DNA from 3 places in the Yersinia mollaretii ATCC 43969 genome. Region 2 is predicted to be linked to each of the others. Evidence: riboswitches for the same ligand, from Rfam matches in the RefSeq annotation. Region 2 holds a riboswitch; each other region holds the start of a gene.

Region 1 (5,478 bases), 2.2 Mb from region 2:
TAATAATTTTGCCAACAATAACCATATCACCGGTACCACTATCATGGGCGACGACCCGAAAGATTCGGTGGTCGATAGCGATTGCCGCACCCATGACCATAAAAACCTGTTTATCGCCAGCAGCAGTGTGATGCCAACCGTCGGCTCAGTGAACTGTACGCTGACGATCGCGGCACTCTCCCTGCGTATCGCTGAAACATTGAAGACCGAGGTGTGACATGAAAAAAATAACCCTGGGTCACTCAGTAAAACCCCTGCTTATCGCCTTGGGATTCGCCATCAGCGGCTACGCCAGTGCGGACGAGAGCCTGATTGCACGCGGTGAGTACCTGACCAAAGCCGCCGACTGCGTGGCGTGCCATACCACTAAAAATGGTAAACCTTTTGCCGGTGGACTGGCTTTTAAAACGCCCATGGGCACCTTATATTCGCCCAATATCACCGCCGACAAAGAGACGGGGATTGGCAGTTGGAGTGATGAGGAGTTTCTGCGCGCGTTGCATGAGGGGAAAGGCAAAAACGGGGAGAATCTCTATCCCGCATTCCCTTACACCTCCTATACCTTGCTAACCAATGATGACGTTAAAGCGATCAAAGCCTATCTGTTCAGTCTGCCGGCGGTCCATCAGCCAAACCGCGAAAATGAGATGCCTTTCCCCTTCAATCAGCGCTGGGGATTGTGGTTCTGGAATCTGGTGAACTTTGAAGGGCAGCGCTTCCAGCCTGATAGCAGCAAAGATGCGCAATGGAATCAGGGCGCTTACTTTGTTGAGGCATTGGGTCACTGTGGTGAATGCCATACGCCGCGCAACATCACTATGGGAATGAAAGAGAGCAAAGCTTATAGCGGCACTGAAATTGACGGCTGGACGGCATTCAATATTACCTCAGACCCTCACGCCGGGATTGGCGGCTGGAGTCAGGCGCAAATTGTGCAATATCTGCGCACCGGGCATGTCGACGGCAAGGGGCAGGCGGCTGGCCCAATGGCGGAAGTGATTGAAAACAGTACTCGCCACTTGACGGAGGGTGATCTCAATGCGATGGCGGTGTATCTGCGCACATTGAAACCGCTCAATCCTGACGACGAAACCCAAAGCCGCTCGGATTGGGGCCAATCGGCAACCAGCGTCAATACCTTGCGCGGTGTGCCATTCAAGGCGGATAACACGACTGACGGGGCGCGTTTGTATCTGGGGAACTGCGCGACGTGCCACAGCTTTACGGGAGATGGCGTGAAAGACGGCTACTATCCTTCGCTGATGAAGAACTCAGTGGTCGGAGCCAATACCCCCAATAACCTGATCAATGTGATCCTCCATGGGGTGTCGCGCAAAACCAACGATGGCGAGATATTTATGCCCGGTTTTGCCGAGACATTAACTGATGAGCAGGTGGTGAGTTTGAGCAATTATCTGCTTCAGCAGTTTGGGCAACCGACACTGAATATCAAAGTGGATGAGGTCAAAACGCTACGCGGGGAGTAAGGCATCACTCTTTTTTCAGCCAACAGAGGGAGCGAGCTAGGCTCCCTTTTTTATTTTTTATCTGTGCTTTATTTAACTTTTTCATTATGCCAATGCATCAAAACGTAATCGCCGTCACTGCTCTTACCCGTCGCAATCACTACCCAACCCTGTTTTTGATAAAATGTCAGCGCTCGCTGGTTTTTTTCCAGACATTTTAGTGAACCATGTGTGGTAAATAGCGCTTGTGCTGCTTGTAATAATGCCTTGCCCGCCCCGTGATGCTGCGCGGTAGGATCAACAAACAGGTTATGCAGGAAACTCTCCTCCATAAAAATTGAGGCGAAACCCAAATGTCGATCACCATCCATGGCGACCAAAACGGTCTCTCCCATAGTGGAACGATCAAAATCTTCCAAACGAAAATGCTCCCCATCCAGCCAGCTAAAGGCCGCTCGCCGTGATGCCAGATACAGAGTGCGCAGAAAGGGGCGGTCACTCTCTTGATACAGACGAATCTCGATACTCATTCTCCGGTTATCTCTCCAGCACAGGAGGCTATTGTTGTCTTACTTATTGGTTTTGCGAATGCATCATTGATCTTCTATCACTTGCCAATGATAATAACAATTCTGACTCGGGGTGCCCGCCACTAAAAGTGGTTTGGCTGAGATTTTACCCGTATTACCTGATCTGGATTATGCCAGCGTAGGGAAGTCTCGGCACCGCAGGGTTCCGCCTTCTTGACCGCCGGTTAGGAGGAATATGTTCGTTCAACCTGCCGCTTTTTCTGCTGTTGCCACGGTGAAACCCTCGCTATTGGCACTATCGCTTACGGATATGAGTATGGAGACATATTCATGAAGCGCATTAATGCACTCACGATTGCCGGAACTGACCCCAGTGGCGGCGCGGGTATTCAAGCTGACCTGAAAACCTTTTCTGCTCTGCAAGCCTACGGCACCACAGTGATCACTGCGCTGGTGGCGCAAAACACCACTGGCGTGCAGTCGGTCTATCCCATCGAACCCGCTTTTGTCGCCGCTCAACTGGATTCTGTGCTGAGTGATGTACACATTGATAGCGCCAAAATAGGCATGTTGGCGAATGCTGACATTATTGCCGTCGTCGCCGCGCAACTACGCCGTTATCCGATCGCCTTTGTGGTGCTGGATACCGTAATGGTGGCGAAGAGTGGCGATCCGCTACTGGCACCGGAGGCGGTGGCTGCGCTGCGCCAACAACTGTTACCCCAGGTTGATCTGATTACGCCGAATTTGCCGGAAGCGGCGGCGTTACTCAATTGCCCACTCGCCCGCGATGAACAGGAGATGTGTGAGCAGGGGCGGGCGCTGCTGGCGCTAGGCTGTCAGGGGGTACTGATGAAAGGGGGCCACTTGACTGGCGAAAATAGCCCCGACTGGCTGTTGACAGCACAAGGAGAGCAGCGTTTTGTGACCCGCAGAGTCAACACTCGCCATACCCACGGCACTGGTTGCACCTTATCTGCGGCACTGGCCGCATTGCGCCCACGGCACGCGAATTGGGGTGATACCGTAGAAGCGGCCAAAGGCTATCTGCAAAGGGCATTGGAGCAGGCCGATAGCCTCGAAGTGGGGCTGGGGGTGGGGCCGGTGCATCATTTCCACCAATGGTGGTAATCCCCTTCGTCCTTGAAACCACAGGGGTGTTAGCTGCGCTCAATTACCCGAATCACTGACTGGTGTCAGCTTATCGGGATGCTTTCGCTGGCCGCCTACCTGTGGTTCCAATGCCTTTGGGGATGCCCTTCGTGCTTGAAGCCACAGGGGTTACGCCAACAAATGGCGCTGGATCATGGCAAACATCGCGATGGCACGTTGCAGATGATGAGCATCAAAACGGTTAAGCAGATAACTGTCCGCACCTTTACGGGGGCGGATGCACAGTGAGAGTGTTGGCTCGCCGGCTTCATCATTGATCAGATCAAATTGATAGCTGCCAATCTCTTTCTCGTCTTCGCGCCAAGAGATTTGGATTGCGGGCAGGGGATGGCTCGCTGTGGGCTGTCTGACCGCGAAAAAGTACTCGCCAGCCCAGAAACCAGCGTAATCGCCATCGGCTTGCAAAGATTTAGTGCGGAAGATGGCTGCATCAGCTAACTGACGGATCGCGTCTGATGTTATCTGCTGTTGAGCTTGCTGCCACAATGGGGTGCCGTTCTCCAGTTGCCAACAGGCAGCACCCAGATAATCATTCAGTTCGCGCCAATCGGCATCTAACTGCTGTAGCAGATCTTCATCAAGGATATTGCGGTATTGCTGCATGCCACTCGGTTGTTCACCCAGCGTTTCGTAGGTAATTAGCTCCATGGTGCGCGGCTTGCGGCGAAAGCTCATCCACAAAACTGCTTTCGGGATGCGGAATTCAATCGACTGAATACTTAGCCGATAGCGATCGCCTTTATTCACCACAAAACCGTTAGCTGTGCCGCGCTTATTTTGATAGTTGCGCACCACTACCACACTATTTAGTCCCATCCAGCCGGTGACATAGTGTTCGCTGTCTGAGTTGGCGACATCCAAGTCGATCACCATCTGGATGATTTTATCGGTCTCAAGTTTGTCCAGTGGATGGGCATCCCCGGCAGAGTAATACAGCTTCTCGGGTGCTTCGGGTAACTCATAGGTTAACATGGCGTGGCCTTCTCAATCATCATCTGGTTCATAGCTTAACTCAAGCTGTCATACCGATTGTGGTATAACTGGAATTAGGATGAAAATTCGTGCTATGGATCAACTTTTTCTACCGTTGATGGTCATAGACAGGCAAACCAACACGACGCCTGCAAATCAGTTGCACTGGGATCGCGGTTAATACCCCGGCGAATAGATTAATCAGATCATAAGGATTTCGATAATGAAAGGTCATCAAACCCTCCATTGTCTTGTTGCAGCGGCGATACTCAGTGCCAGCTCCTGGGCCTTCGCGCAATCAACCAGTACACCATCACCCCCTAATTCAGTACCGACCCCTTCTCAGGCCGCGCCCGCGAAACTCCTGCCGACCATGGCGGATTTGCTGCAACAGCCGGTTTATAAAAATAGCTGGCAGAAAATGACCAAGAGCCAGAAAAACTTACCCGCATGGGCGCGCAAAGGGGTGGGGACGTCAGCGCCGTATGAGGTGATCACGTGGGAAGGGCAGCAGTATAAAGTGGGCCGAATTTGTAAGCCCCATGATTGCAGCAATAATTTTATGTGGGTGGCGTTTAGCCAGAATAAGAAGCAAGTTTGGCAGGCTTGGGGGATGAGAGTCACGGTGGAAGACAAGCCGCAAGCGCAGGATAACCCGAGCCAGTTTGCCACCTATCAGTGGCTGGGCCGCCCTGATGAGCCTATTCAGGCCATGCTGAAAAAGCAGTTACAGCAAGATCCTAATTGGCGTTAATCTTTGGCGACGAATAATGAATGCGGAGCAGGATGGTGATCACCTTGCTCCTCCACCATCATTAAGCAATACCGGCCTGATGCAGGTCATGCAGATTAATCGCGCCGACCAGTTTCCCGTCCAAATTCACCACGGGTGCCGCACTGATATGATGCTGGTGCAGTGCTTCCAGCGCTTCGCCAGCACGCCACTGTTCAGGTAGTCGGTAACCCGGCCGCGTTATTGCGCCTGCCAGCGGTTGTTGCAGCGTACCGCCTTTGACCAACCAGCGGCGCAAATCGCCATCAGTGAACACGCCCACCACTCGCTGATCGGGATCGCACACGGCCACCAAGCCCAATCCGGTACGGCTAAGCTCTAACATTGCCTCCATCACACTGTCGGACTCATTCACCACTGGCAGGCGATCACCGGTTCGCATCAAATGATGGACGCGGTTGAGCAAGCGTGCACCCAAGCTGCCGCCCGGATGTGAGCGGGCAAAATCTTCGGCATTGAAGCCGCGATGGCGCATTAATGCCATTGCCAGTGCATCCCCCATCATCAGGGTATTCACCGCGCTGGATGTCGGGGCGAGTCCCAT
Region 2 (5,478 bases):
CGCTGGCGGCATACCTGATCGACCAGTTGCAGCATTTCATTGCGCAATGCGGGATCCAGCGCAGAAAATGGCTCATCCAGCAGCAGAATGGGCTGGCTGCGTACCAGACAGCGCGCGAGGGCGGCCCGTTGACGTTGACCACCGGAGAGTTGCGCTGGCAGGCGGTCGAGACACGCCTCCAGTCCCACCTGCTGGGCGATCTGGCTCAATAACTGCTTCTGCTGTTGATTGAGTTTCAGCCCCGGATGCAGCCCCAGCCCAATGTTCTGCTCCACCGTGAGGTGCGAGAACAGATTATTCTCCTGAAACAGCATCGAGACTGGCCGTTGGGCGGGTGCGGTGGTGGTGTGATCCTGACTATTCAGTAACATGCGACCACTGGCGGGCGCTAAGAAACCGGCAATCAGGCTCAGCAGGGTGCTTTTACCTGCGCCACTGGGGCCAAGGATCGCCACCCGCTCACCGGGCTGAATGCATAAATCAAAGCGCATCGGTAAGTGCTCGTAGAGATAGGTGATTTTCTCAAGTTTTAACATGGCGGCTCGGCAGTCGTTCAATCAGAGTAAACAGCAGGAAGCAGAGCAACAGCAGGAGCAAGGCGGTCACTGCGCCATCATTACTGCGGTAAGAGCCTATCTGCTGATAGAGATAAAATGGCAAGGTGCGGAAATGCTCATTTCCAAATAGCGCCACCACACCAAAATCGCCGATGGAGAGCACACTGGCAAAGGCCAGCGCTTGCGCTAGCGGGCGCTTCAGGGCGCTGAGTTCAATATGGCGCAATCGGTGCCAGCCGCGAATATCCAGTGATAAACAGAGCGGCGTATAGCGCTCCGCCAGATCGCGCATTGGGTTATCCAGCACTTTCAAGGCATAGGGCACCGCCATCAGTGCATTGGTCAGGATCACCAGCGCGTAAGGGGATTGCGGCAAGCCCAATGTGTCATTGAGCAGCAAGAAGAAGCCCGTCGCCAGCACGATACCCGGCATCGCCAGAATCACCATGCCGCTCACTTCCAGCGCCTGCCCGTAAGCCATTTGCTGACGCAGTTTCAGCTCACGGCTGCTCCACAGCAGCATCATGGTCAGGATCACACAGAGCAATCCGGCCCCAATGGCGATGGTCAATGAGGTGAAAAAGGCTTGCCACAGTGCCGGTTGCTGCAACACGGTCACTATCGTTTGATTGCTGCCATCAATGACAACGGCGAGCAACGGGGGAACCATCAATAACAAAGCCGCACCAATTAGCAGTGTATCGCTGATGCGCGACCAAAAGCTGTCTTGCTGGCTGCGCCACTGCTGCCCGTGGGTATTGCCCACCGCCAGAACCGAATTTAGCCGTTGGCTCAGCACCACCAAGCCAAGGCAGCAGCCCAGTTGGATCAGCGCCAGTAATGCGGCGCGGCCCAGATCATAGTCGTAGCTCAGCGCTTGATAAATCGCCAGCTCAATGGTGGTGGCTTGTGGCCCTCCGCCCAGTGACAGCACGGTGGCGAAGCTGGCAAAACAGAGTATAAAAATCAGTGCGGCAGTGGGCAGAATTTGGCGGCGCAGGTAGGGCCACTCGACCCAACGAAAATGCTGCCAGCCACTCATGCCCAACTGTGCGGCGAGCTGGCGTTGCTCCACGGCGATGCCCTCCAGTGATTGCAACAACAGGCGGGTTGCCAGCGGCATATTAAAGAAAATATGCGCCAGCAAAATGCCTTGCAAACCATAGGGCGAGAAGCGGTAATCCACGCCGAGCCAGCCAAACAGCCCCGCCAACCAACCTTGGCGGCCATAGACCGTCAGGATGCCGAACAGGGCCACCAACACTGGCAGCACCAGTGTCATGGCACATAAGCGTAGCATCAGTTGGCGACCGGGAAAGCGGCGGCGGTACAGGGCGCGCGCCAGAAAAATAGCGGGTATCACCGACAGCAGCGCCGAGAGAAACGCCTGCCAGAAGGTAAAGCGAATCACATGCCACAGATAGCTATCGTGCCAAATGTTTTGCCAGTCTGCCGCAGGCGCATGTCGCCAGATGGCGGTGAACGCCAATAAGGCGACACCGACGATCAGTGCAGCGGCGAGCAGCCCCGGCCATAACCATGGCGGGATCAGTGGCTGACGGCGGATTGCCATGCTTGAATCCATTTGCCACGGTTATCGGCTACCTCTTTGGCATCAAACTGCAATGCTTTTTGCGGCACGTTGAGGGTGTCAAACCCCGCCGGAAGGTCCATTTTGATTACCGGATACATCCAGTTGCCAGTGGGAATATGATTTTGGAAAGCGGGGGTCACGATAAATTGCATAAAGCGCTGTGCCAGCTCCGGCTGTTTGCTAGAGGCCAATTGGCCCGCGACTTCCACTTGTAGGTAGTGGCCTTCGCTGAAATCGGCAGCGGCATAGTTGCTTTTCTTCTCTTCAATCAGATGGTAAGCCGGAGAGGTGGTGTAGCTCAGCACCAGATCCCCTTCGCCTTTCAGGAACAGGCCGTATGCTTCGCTCCAGCCTTTGGTGACGGTGACGGTTTTCTTCGCCAGCGCTTGCCACGCCTGCGGGGCTTTATCGCCATACACTTTTTGCATCCACAGCATTAAGCCGAGGCCCGGCGTGCTGGTACGGGGATCTTGATAAATCACCCGCCACGGCGCTTTGCTGCTGACTAACTCTTCCAAGCTTTTTGGCGGGTTTTTCAGTTTGTTTTTGTCATACACAAAAGCAAAGTAGCCATAGTCGTAAGGGACAAAGGTTTTGTTCTGCCACGGCTCAGGCAGTGTCAGTGCGCGGGTATCCACCTGACTTGGCGCGAACAGGCCGGTTTGCTCCGCCGCCTGCACCAGATTGTTATCTAAGCCTAAAATCACATCGGCCTGACTGTTTTTCCCCTCCATCCGCAGGCGATTCAGCAGTGAAACACCATCTTCCAGTGCCACAAATTTAAGCTGGCAATCGCACTCGGCTTCGAAGGCTTTTTTGATAGCTGGCCCCGGCCCCCATTCGGCAGCAAAGGAATCATAGGTGTAGACCGTGAGGGTGGGTTTATCGGCAGCAACAGCGGCCGCAGACAGTAAAAACAGACAGGGAATCATGCGTTTAAACACTTTGCACTCCTTAAGAATAAAGGTGGCAAAGGTATCTGAGGCGGTTAATAACAGCGGCAAGGTGCTGATCCGGCGTTATTTTTCTCAAATCCCTCCGCCGGGGTTAACCGGATCAGGTTCGACGGGTTTGCTCTCAGCTAACTTGCCGTTTTCTGCAATTTAGCACCCCGTTGAGACGCCGCTATTGTAGAGATTAATTTGAATAGGGGAAAGGGTATTGTTGGTCGATAAGATATTTGTGAGTCAGTAAATGCAGTCAATAACTATCCAATATTAAATACCCATAGGATATTAATAAATCAGATTAACGCTCGGGGCGTATTCTTAAAATAGAGAGATAAACCCGCGTAAAGGCTGAAATAGACCTCTATGAGTAGGCGGCCCAGTGATACCGGTTGGAAGATAAGATATTCTCTCTTTTTTGTGAATTTAATTATGGATGATGCTTTATGGACATTTACTTAAATAGAAGAGAAAGGGATAATAATTACTTTCTTGCATTGGCTCACTCGGCAGCCAATGACTTAATGAAAACAGCAAAGATTGTTTCCTCCCGCCACATTAAGGATTTCTTCCTTAAAGCGAGATTTGAAAGTGAAGTAAAACAACTGTCCGATGGCAACCTAAACATTATTCGTAATGCAAAAACCGATTCGGAGTGCCGTGTTGCGATCAATAATATCCAAGAGGAGTGTGCCAATATAGAAAGGCAAGGCACTATGCTTTCGCTGGATAGAGCAAAAGTCTATATGACGATTAATATGGAAAAATATAATAATGAAATTGGTTATACCATAAATGCCATTGGTGTTGTCGGTGGGGGATTACAAGCTCTTTCAGGGGCAGGACTTATAGTAAAGTCGGGATTTGTTATAGGAAAATTGGCTGGTGTACATTTAACGCTTAGTGGTGCTAGTACAGTCGCTGAAAAAGTATATCATTTACTCGGTCAAGATAACTATGTAGGGTTTATGGAAAAAGGTTACAGAATAACCGCTAAGTTTATGGGATTTGAGCCAAAAGCAGGATCGATGGCTTATCATGCTGTAGATATGGCATCATCACTGTATGGTGTGGCTGCTCTGAGTTTAAAACCTGATATATGGCGATTATTTAAATATATTCCGAGTGATTACTATAGAAACTATACAAAAATGAGTCAGGGTGCTTTACTACTGAAAATTGCTGGTGCTGGAAATAAAGTTCGTATCATTTCAGATATTAACGAACATGACGATGTTATTTATTTAAAATAACATATAAGGGGAGTTATTCCCCTTCATTTCTGTTTTTCTTTTTTAAAAACACATATGACTTATATGACAATTTAATTGGGTTAATTAAATTAACACTAAATAATAAAATCATTGCAACTACTGAGAAAGCTATTACCCCTATTCTAATAGGTTCGGTAACTATTAGTGGATATAATAATGGAATAATTCCAATAACAATGCAGCTAGGAATAAAACCTTTTTTTAAATCAAGAATTAGTGATTCTAAAGTCTCACCTCCAGCATCATTAACATGCTTATGGGTCAGAACTTTCTTTAATCGATTAACTTCTTTTTCCGTAAAACCGTTAGCTAATAGTTCTTTCTCCATTTCAATATTTGTCACCGCGCTATCTCCTTATTTTGCGTCTATTGGTATTATATCGTTAAGGAGATGGTGTCGTCCAATGTATTGATTGAAACTGTTATTATCAAAATCCCTGCTGGCGTTATTCGCCGCAGGGAAAGTGAAGAGATATTTATGCCTCGGGTGGGGTAAACCAAGCCGATTTGAAGTCAAACCAGCCGAGGGTGTTCATGCGCACGCCGCGCATACTGTGCTGCCCATATAATTCTAGCCAGTGATGGAACAGCGGGTGGAATTGATTTTGGCTGACCAAGCGCTGGCTCCAGTCCGCCATTGGCAGGGTATTATTGCGCCATGATTCCACGTCCTGATGCAGCTCATCGTCGAGACAGTGTTGCAGCAGCGGCAGCTCATACAGGGTGGCAAACAGGGAGAACTCCAGCGGCAGGTAGAAGTTGGCGCTGCCGAGCCAGATGTCACTCCGCGCATCACCCTGATACCAACTGACATAATCGACGGCCTGTATTGTCAGTGTGACGCCATGAGCCGCCAGCAAGGTGGTCAGTGTTTGGCTGATAGCATCAAACTCGGAGTGCTCGCGGTAAAAGGTCAGGGTCAGCTCAGTCAGCCCTTCCGGCTTGGGTTCCTGTGTGGTCAGCCGATTATGGTGCCAGCGCGGCAACATACCGTAAGCCGGAGACCAGTAGCGCTGATAAAAGGGGTCGGCATGGCTGAGCAGGGCGACGGGGGTGATCAACTCACAGAGCCAGCGGCGAATGTCGGGGTTGCAGGTTTGGGGGGA
Region 3 (5,478 bases), 1.2 Mb from region 2:
GACTCCTTACCTTCCACCAGTCGCAGTAACTGCGCGGTTGCGTGCTGCCAGTCGGCAGCTTGCGTAATGGCGCTCACCACCGCAACGCTGCCTACACCGCTGGCGACCACCTGAGGAACACGCTCCAGATTGATGCCGCCAATGGCCACGGTGGGGTAATCAGGTGTATTAATCACTTGGCGGGTTAAGGCCGCTAGCCCCTGTGGCGATGAAGGCATCTGTTTGGTTTGCGTCGGAAAAATATGGCCGAGGGCGATATAGGAAGGGCGCAACTCACGCGCGCGCGCCAACTCCTGCTCATCGTGGGTCGACACGCCCAGCCGTAATCCGGCCTGCTGAATCGCCACCAAATCCGCCACTTCCAGATCCTCTTGCCCCAGATGAACGCCGTAAGCGCCGTGTTTTATCGCCAGCCGCCAGTAGTCATTGATAAATAAGCGGGCGTTATAGCGTTTTCCCAATGCAATGGCAGCAGCAATATCCTGCTCCCCCTGAATTTCATCTAATGTTTTGATCCGCAATTGGATAGTGGTCACACCGCTGGCCAATAGCCGAGTGATCCAGAGCAGTGAATCCACCACCGGGTACAAACCCAATCGGTGTTCCGTGGCGGCAAAGGGGGCATTAGGCTTGTTCATCGTTAACCTCGATCTGCCGGAGAGTGGCGCTGTGGTACAACTCGCTGCCACGAGAGCGGAATTCAGCCGACATCTGCGCCATGCCCGCTTGTTGAATCTGGATGGGTTGTGCCGTGATGGCCTCGTTTTGTGTGGCGCCCAGCTCTTGCGCGGCTGCCAACTCTTGTGCCGCGGCCAGTTCTTGCGTAGCGGCATAGTCGCGCACTTCTTGCGAGATTTTCATTGAGCAGAATTTCGGCCCACACATCGAGCAGAAGTGGGCCACTTTGCCGGACTCTTGCGGCAGAGTTTCATCGTGATAGGCGCGCGCGGTTTCAGGATCGAGGGCCAGATTGAACTGATCTTCCCAGCGAAATTCAAAGCGGGCTTTGGACATGGCGTTATCGCGGATCTGCGCGCCGGGGTGGCCTTTGGCGAGATCGGCGGCGTGAGCAGCAATCTTATAAGTGATCAGCCCCTGCTTCACATCGTCTTTATTCGGCAAGCCCAGATGCTCTTTCGGTGTCACGTAACAGAGCATGGCGCAACCAAACCAGCCGATCATCGCCGCGCCAATGCCTGAGGTGAAGTGATCGTAACCCGGCGCGATATCGGTTGTTAGCGGCCCCAAGGTGTAAAACGGCGCTTCATGGCAGTGCTCCAGCTCTTCGGTCATATTGCGGCGGATCATCTGCATCGGCACGTGGCCGGGGCCTTCGATCATCACCTGAACGTCATACTCCCACGCGATTTTGGTTAATTCACCCAGTGTATGTAATTCAGCAAATTGGGCCTCGTCATTGGCATCCTGAATAGAACCGGGGCGTAAGCCATCACCCAGTGAGAGTGAAACGTCGTAAGCAGCGCAAATTTGGCAGATTTCGCGGAAATGCTGATACAGGAAATTTTCCTGATGATGAGATAGACACCACTTAGCCATGATGGAACCGCCGCGAGAGACAATGCCAGTCAGACGTTTGGCGGTCATTGGTACATAGCGCAGCAACACGCCAGCGTGGATAGTAAAGTAATCCACCCCTTGCTCCGCCTGCTCCAGCAAGGTATCGCGGAACATCTCCCATGTCAGGTTTTCGGCCACACCATTCACTTTTTCCAGCGCCTGATAAATAGGGACTGTCCCGATTGGCACTGGACTGTTACGCAAAATCCATTCACGGGTTTCATGAATATAGCGCCCAGTCGATAAGTCCATTACGGTGTCGGCCCCCCAGCGCGTTGACCACACCAGTTTTTCCACCTCCTCTTCGATGGAGGAGGTCACCGCCGAATTACCGATGTTCGCGTTCACTTTGACCAAGAAATTGCGACCAATAATCATCGGCTCAGCTTCAGGGTGGTTAATATTGGCGGGGATGATGGCGCGGCCCGCAGCGACCTCTTGGCGCACGAATTCTGCCGTGATGTTCTCCGGCAAATTAGCGCCGAAATTCTGCCCAGGGTGCTGGTGGCGTAAGACTTCACCGCGAATTCTTTCTCGCCCCATGTTTTCACGAATGGCGATAAATTCCATCTCTGGCGTGGCAATCCCCGCGCGAGCGTAGTGCAGTTGGGTGACGCACTTGCCTTCAATGGCTTTTTTCGGCTTGGGTAAGTGCTCAAAGCGCAGATGATCTAAACCTTCGTCCGCTAAACGCTGCTGGGTAAAGCCTGAACTGACGGAGGTGAGGGCTTCGGTATCCTGACGATCGGCTATCCAACTGGCGCGCAGTTTGGGCAACCCCACATGCACATCCAGTTTAGCGAGGGGGTCGCCATAAGGGCCGGAGGTGTCGTAAACCGGAATGGCTTCATTATCTTCGTAGCGAGGTGAGTCCTTACTGCCGCTGATCAGGGTCGGGCTAAGCTGAATCTCGCGCATCGGCACTTGAATATCAGACCGCGAGCCTTGCAGATAAATACGTTGGGAGTTGGGGAAAGTGACGCCCTGCAAAGTATCAATAAACTGTTGAGCCTCTTCGCGCTGTTGTTTGCGAGGAATGAGTTTGCGAGGAGTGGCTTTACGCGAGTGTGATGAGCTTTTAGCGGTGACTGACGTTGTATTATTAGACATAGCAAATTCCTACCAGTGTGTGGTGTATAGGGAAAATTGCTTGTCTGGAGCTTGGCGGGAGTAACGATGTTGGCCAGTGACCGGAAGCCACCTGTGAAGGGGAGACCGGGCCTGTAGCGATAAATTACTCTTGTTCCCTTCGCGGGTACTAACCCGATCAGGTTCCGCGGATCCCGAATTAACGGTCTCAGCCTGCGTTTGCTGTTAAAAGCCGACGCTAGGCACTCCGACAAGAATCCTCAGTATATGAGGTTGTATTAAAACTGCAATAGCGGGCCGTAAGCTGTTTTACCTGCCACTTTGAATTTGGGCGGTGCTCCAAATCCAAATGGCCTGCGACAATGGCGCTGACTATTACGGTATTCGGTTAATTGGCCTGACTCTTTTTATTTTCTGGCTGAGCGGCTTGCCAAGACTCTGCTGCCCACTTAATTAACTGGTCTTCTAACTGGAAACGGGCGTCGAGAGCTTCGCCAATATCGGAGAGCGCCTGCTGGAACTCGGCGCAGCTATCATCATCGATTTCGATGTTGGTATAGCGATCATGGAATGACATGATAGTTTGGGTGTTATTTTTCAACGCGGGGTAAACTTTGGTGGTCAGCGCCATTCTTGGGCTGGACTCGCCTTCTACCTGCTTGATAATTCGGTCGTAGATGTGAAAATGACCAGAAGAGAGATAATCCACCAGATTATGACAAAAGTTCTCCAGCGCTTTTTCATTAAGCGGGGTATGCTTTTCTTTTCGCGGCTTAATACCGATCACGGTGCAATACGAAACTAAAAGTTCTTTACGTGCATGAAGCCATTGATCAATTAATTCATTACTGCCGCCAACGCGTTGAGTCAAGCTTTCCAGTCGATTGAGCATGAACGACTCCGTGAAGTAATAATGAGTTACAAAAAAGTAACAAGCCAGTTTCTAGATTGCCAGTGAAGTCGAGGTTGTGCAACAACGATATGGAACTACAGCTTACAGGTAAAGAGAGTGGCTGGTGGATCGTCAGCCATGAAAACAAGTTATGGCTACCGAAAGGGGAGCTGCCGCAAGGCAATGCCGCCAATTGGTCGCTACAGGGCGCAACCGCCAGACAGATAGGGGAGTGGCAGGGGCAGGCGGTTTGGTTGATTCGTCAGCTAATGCCGACCGACATGGGCTCTGTGCGTCAATTACTGGATGTTGATCGTGGTTTGTTCCAACTGGCCGGGCGCGGTGTGCAGCTAGCAGAGTTTTATCGCTCCCATCGTTTCTGTGGATACTGTGGTCATCAAATGCATGCCAGCCGCACCGAATGGGCTTGCCTGTGTAACCACTGCCGCGAGCGCTATTATCCGCAAATCGCCCCTTGCGTGATTGTCGCTATTCGCCGTGGTGATGAAATTTTATTGGCACAACATGTGCGGCATCGCGGCGGCATCAATACCGTGTTGGCCGGTTTTGTCGAAGTGGGCGAAACCTTAGAGCAGGCGGTCTCCCGCGAAGTGTTGGAAGAGAGCAATATCCACATCAAAAATCTGCGCTATGTCACCTCGCAGCCTTGGCCCTTTCCGCACTCGCTCATGGTGGCGTATATGGCGGAGTATGACAGCGGTGAACTGCGGCACGATCCGAAAGAGCTGCTGAATGCCGGTTGGTATCGCTACGACCAATTACCCTTACTGCCGCCGCCGGGCACCGTGGCACGCAGGCTGATTGAAGATACGGTGGTCTTGTGTCGCCATGAGCAGGAAAGCTGAATCTGACATGCTACAATGCAGCCCAATAAAAGATGGTCGCTAGGTAATTAAGGGAGCTTCACCATGAATGAATTGAAAAACGATCGCTATCTGCGGGCTTTATTGCGTCAACCGGTCGATGTCACGCCAGTATGGATGATGCGTCAGGCGGGCCGCTATTTGCCAGAATATAAAGCCACCCGCGCCATTGCCGGGGATTTTATGTCACTGTGCAAAAATGCCGAGTTAGCCTGTGAAGTGACGATGCAGCCATTGCGTCGTTACCCGTTGGATGCGGCGATTCTATTTTCAGACATTCTGACTATCCCGGATGCAATGGGGCTGGGGCTTTACTTTGAAACCGGCGAAGGCCCCCGTTTCCAGTCGCCGATTACCTGCCGTGCCGATGTTGAAAAGTTGCCGATCCCCGATCCTGAACAGGAGTTGGGTTACGTCATGAATGCGGTGCGGACGATTCGCCGTGAGCTGGCAGGGCAAGTGCCACTGATTGGCTTCTCCGGCAGCCCATGGACGCTGGCAACCTATATGGTCGAGGGCGGTAGTAGCAAGGCTTTCACCAAACTGAAAAAAATGATGTACGCCGAACCACAAACGCTGCATCTGTTGCTGGATAAACTGGCCGATAGCGTCATTTTGTATCTCAATGCGCAAATCAAGGCGGGCGCGCAGTCCGTCATGGTCTTTGATACGTGGGGCGGTGTGCTGACTGGCCGCGATTATCTCGATTTCTCATTGAATTACATGCATAAAATCGTCAACGGCCTGATCCGTGAAAACGACGGTCGCCGCGTCCCAGTCACCTTGTTCACCAAAGGCGGCGGGCAGTGGTTGGAAGCGATGGCCGCTACCGGTTGTGATGCGCTGGGGCTGGATTGGACCACCGATCTTGCCGACGCGCGCCGCCGCGTGGGTGACAAAGTTGCGCTGCAAGGCAATATGGACCCTTCCATCCTGTATGCTCCCCCTGCGCGTATTGAACAAGAAGTCAGCACCATTTTAGCCAGTTTTGGGCAAGGCGAAGGGCATGTCTTTAATCTGGGCCACGGCATTCAT

The links. Region 2 has a riboswitch for thiamine pyrophosphate ahead of thiB (thiamine ABC transporter substrate binding subunit). Riboswitches for the same ligand answer to the same signal wherever they lie in the genome.
Region 1: linked by a shared signal. The riboswitch ahead of thiD (bifunctional hydroxymethylpyrimidine kinase/phosphomethylpyrimidine kinase) and the one ahead of thiB (thiamine ABC transporter substrate binding subunit) in region 2 are both predicted to bind thiamine pyrophosphate.
Region 3: linked by a shared signal. The riboswitch ahead of thiC (phosphomethylpyrimidine synthase ThiC) and the one ahead of thiB (thiamine ABC transporter substrate binding subunit) in region 2 are both predicted to bind thiamine pyrophosphate.

Annotation. Positions count from the first base shown of each region.
Region 1 is NZ_CP054043.1:4,422,701-4,428,178, reverse strand. Features, by position in the region: gene HRD69_RS19685 (GMC family oxidoreductase) at 1-217, shown strand, start outside; gene HRD69_RS19680 (cytochrome c) at 219-1,487, shown strand; gene HRD69_RS19675 (GNAT family N-acetyltransferase) at 1,556-1,996, opposite strand; TPP riboswitch at 2,095-2,198, shown strand; gene thiD (bifunctional hydroxymethylpyrimidine kinase/phosphomethylpyrimidine kinase) at 2,327-3,127, shown strand; gene HRD69_RS19665 (hypothetical protein) at 3,278-4,141, opposite strand; gene HRD69_RS19660 (inhibitor of vertebrate lysozyme family protein) at 4,365-4,895, shown strand; gene gutQ (arabinose-5-phosphate isomerase GutQ) at 4,957-5,478, opposite strand, start outside.
Region 2 is NZ_CP054043.1:2,011,978-2,017,455, forward strand. Features, by position in the region: gene thiQ (thiamine ABC transporter ATP-binding protein ThiQ) at 1-536, opposite strand, end outside; gene thiP (thiamine/thiamine pyrophosphate ABC transporter permease ThiP) at 523-2,130, opposite strand; gene thiB (thiamine ABC transporter substrate binding subunit) at 2,106-3,095, opposite strand; TPP riboswitch at 3,167-3,275, opposite strand; gene HRD69_RS08965 (DUF4225 domain-containing protein) at 3,545-4,351, shown strand; gene HRD69_RS08970 (hypothetical protein) at 4,365-4,715, opposite strand; gene sgrR (HTH-type transcriptional regulator SgrR) at 4,849-5,478, opposite strand, start outside.
Region 3 is NZ_CP054043.1:836,396-841,873, reverse strand. Features, by position in the region: gene thiE (thiamine phosphate synthase) at 1-638, opposite strand, end outside; gene thiC (phosphomethylpyrimidine synthase ThiC) at 625-2,688, opposite strand; TPP riboswitch at 2,806-2,927, opposite strand; gene HRD69_RS03655 (Rsd/AlgQ family anti-sigma factor) at 3,056-3,559, opposite strand; gene nudC (NAD(+) diphosphatase) at 3,649-4,425, shown strand; gene hemE (uroporphyrinogen decarboxylase) at 4,489-5,478, shown strand, end outside.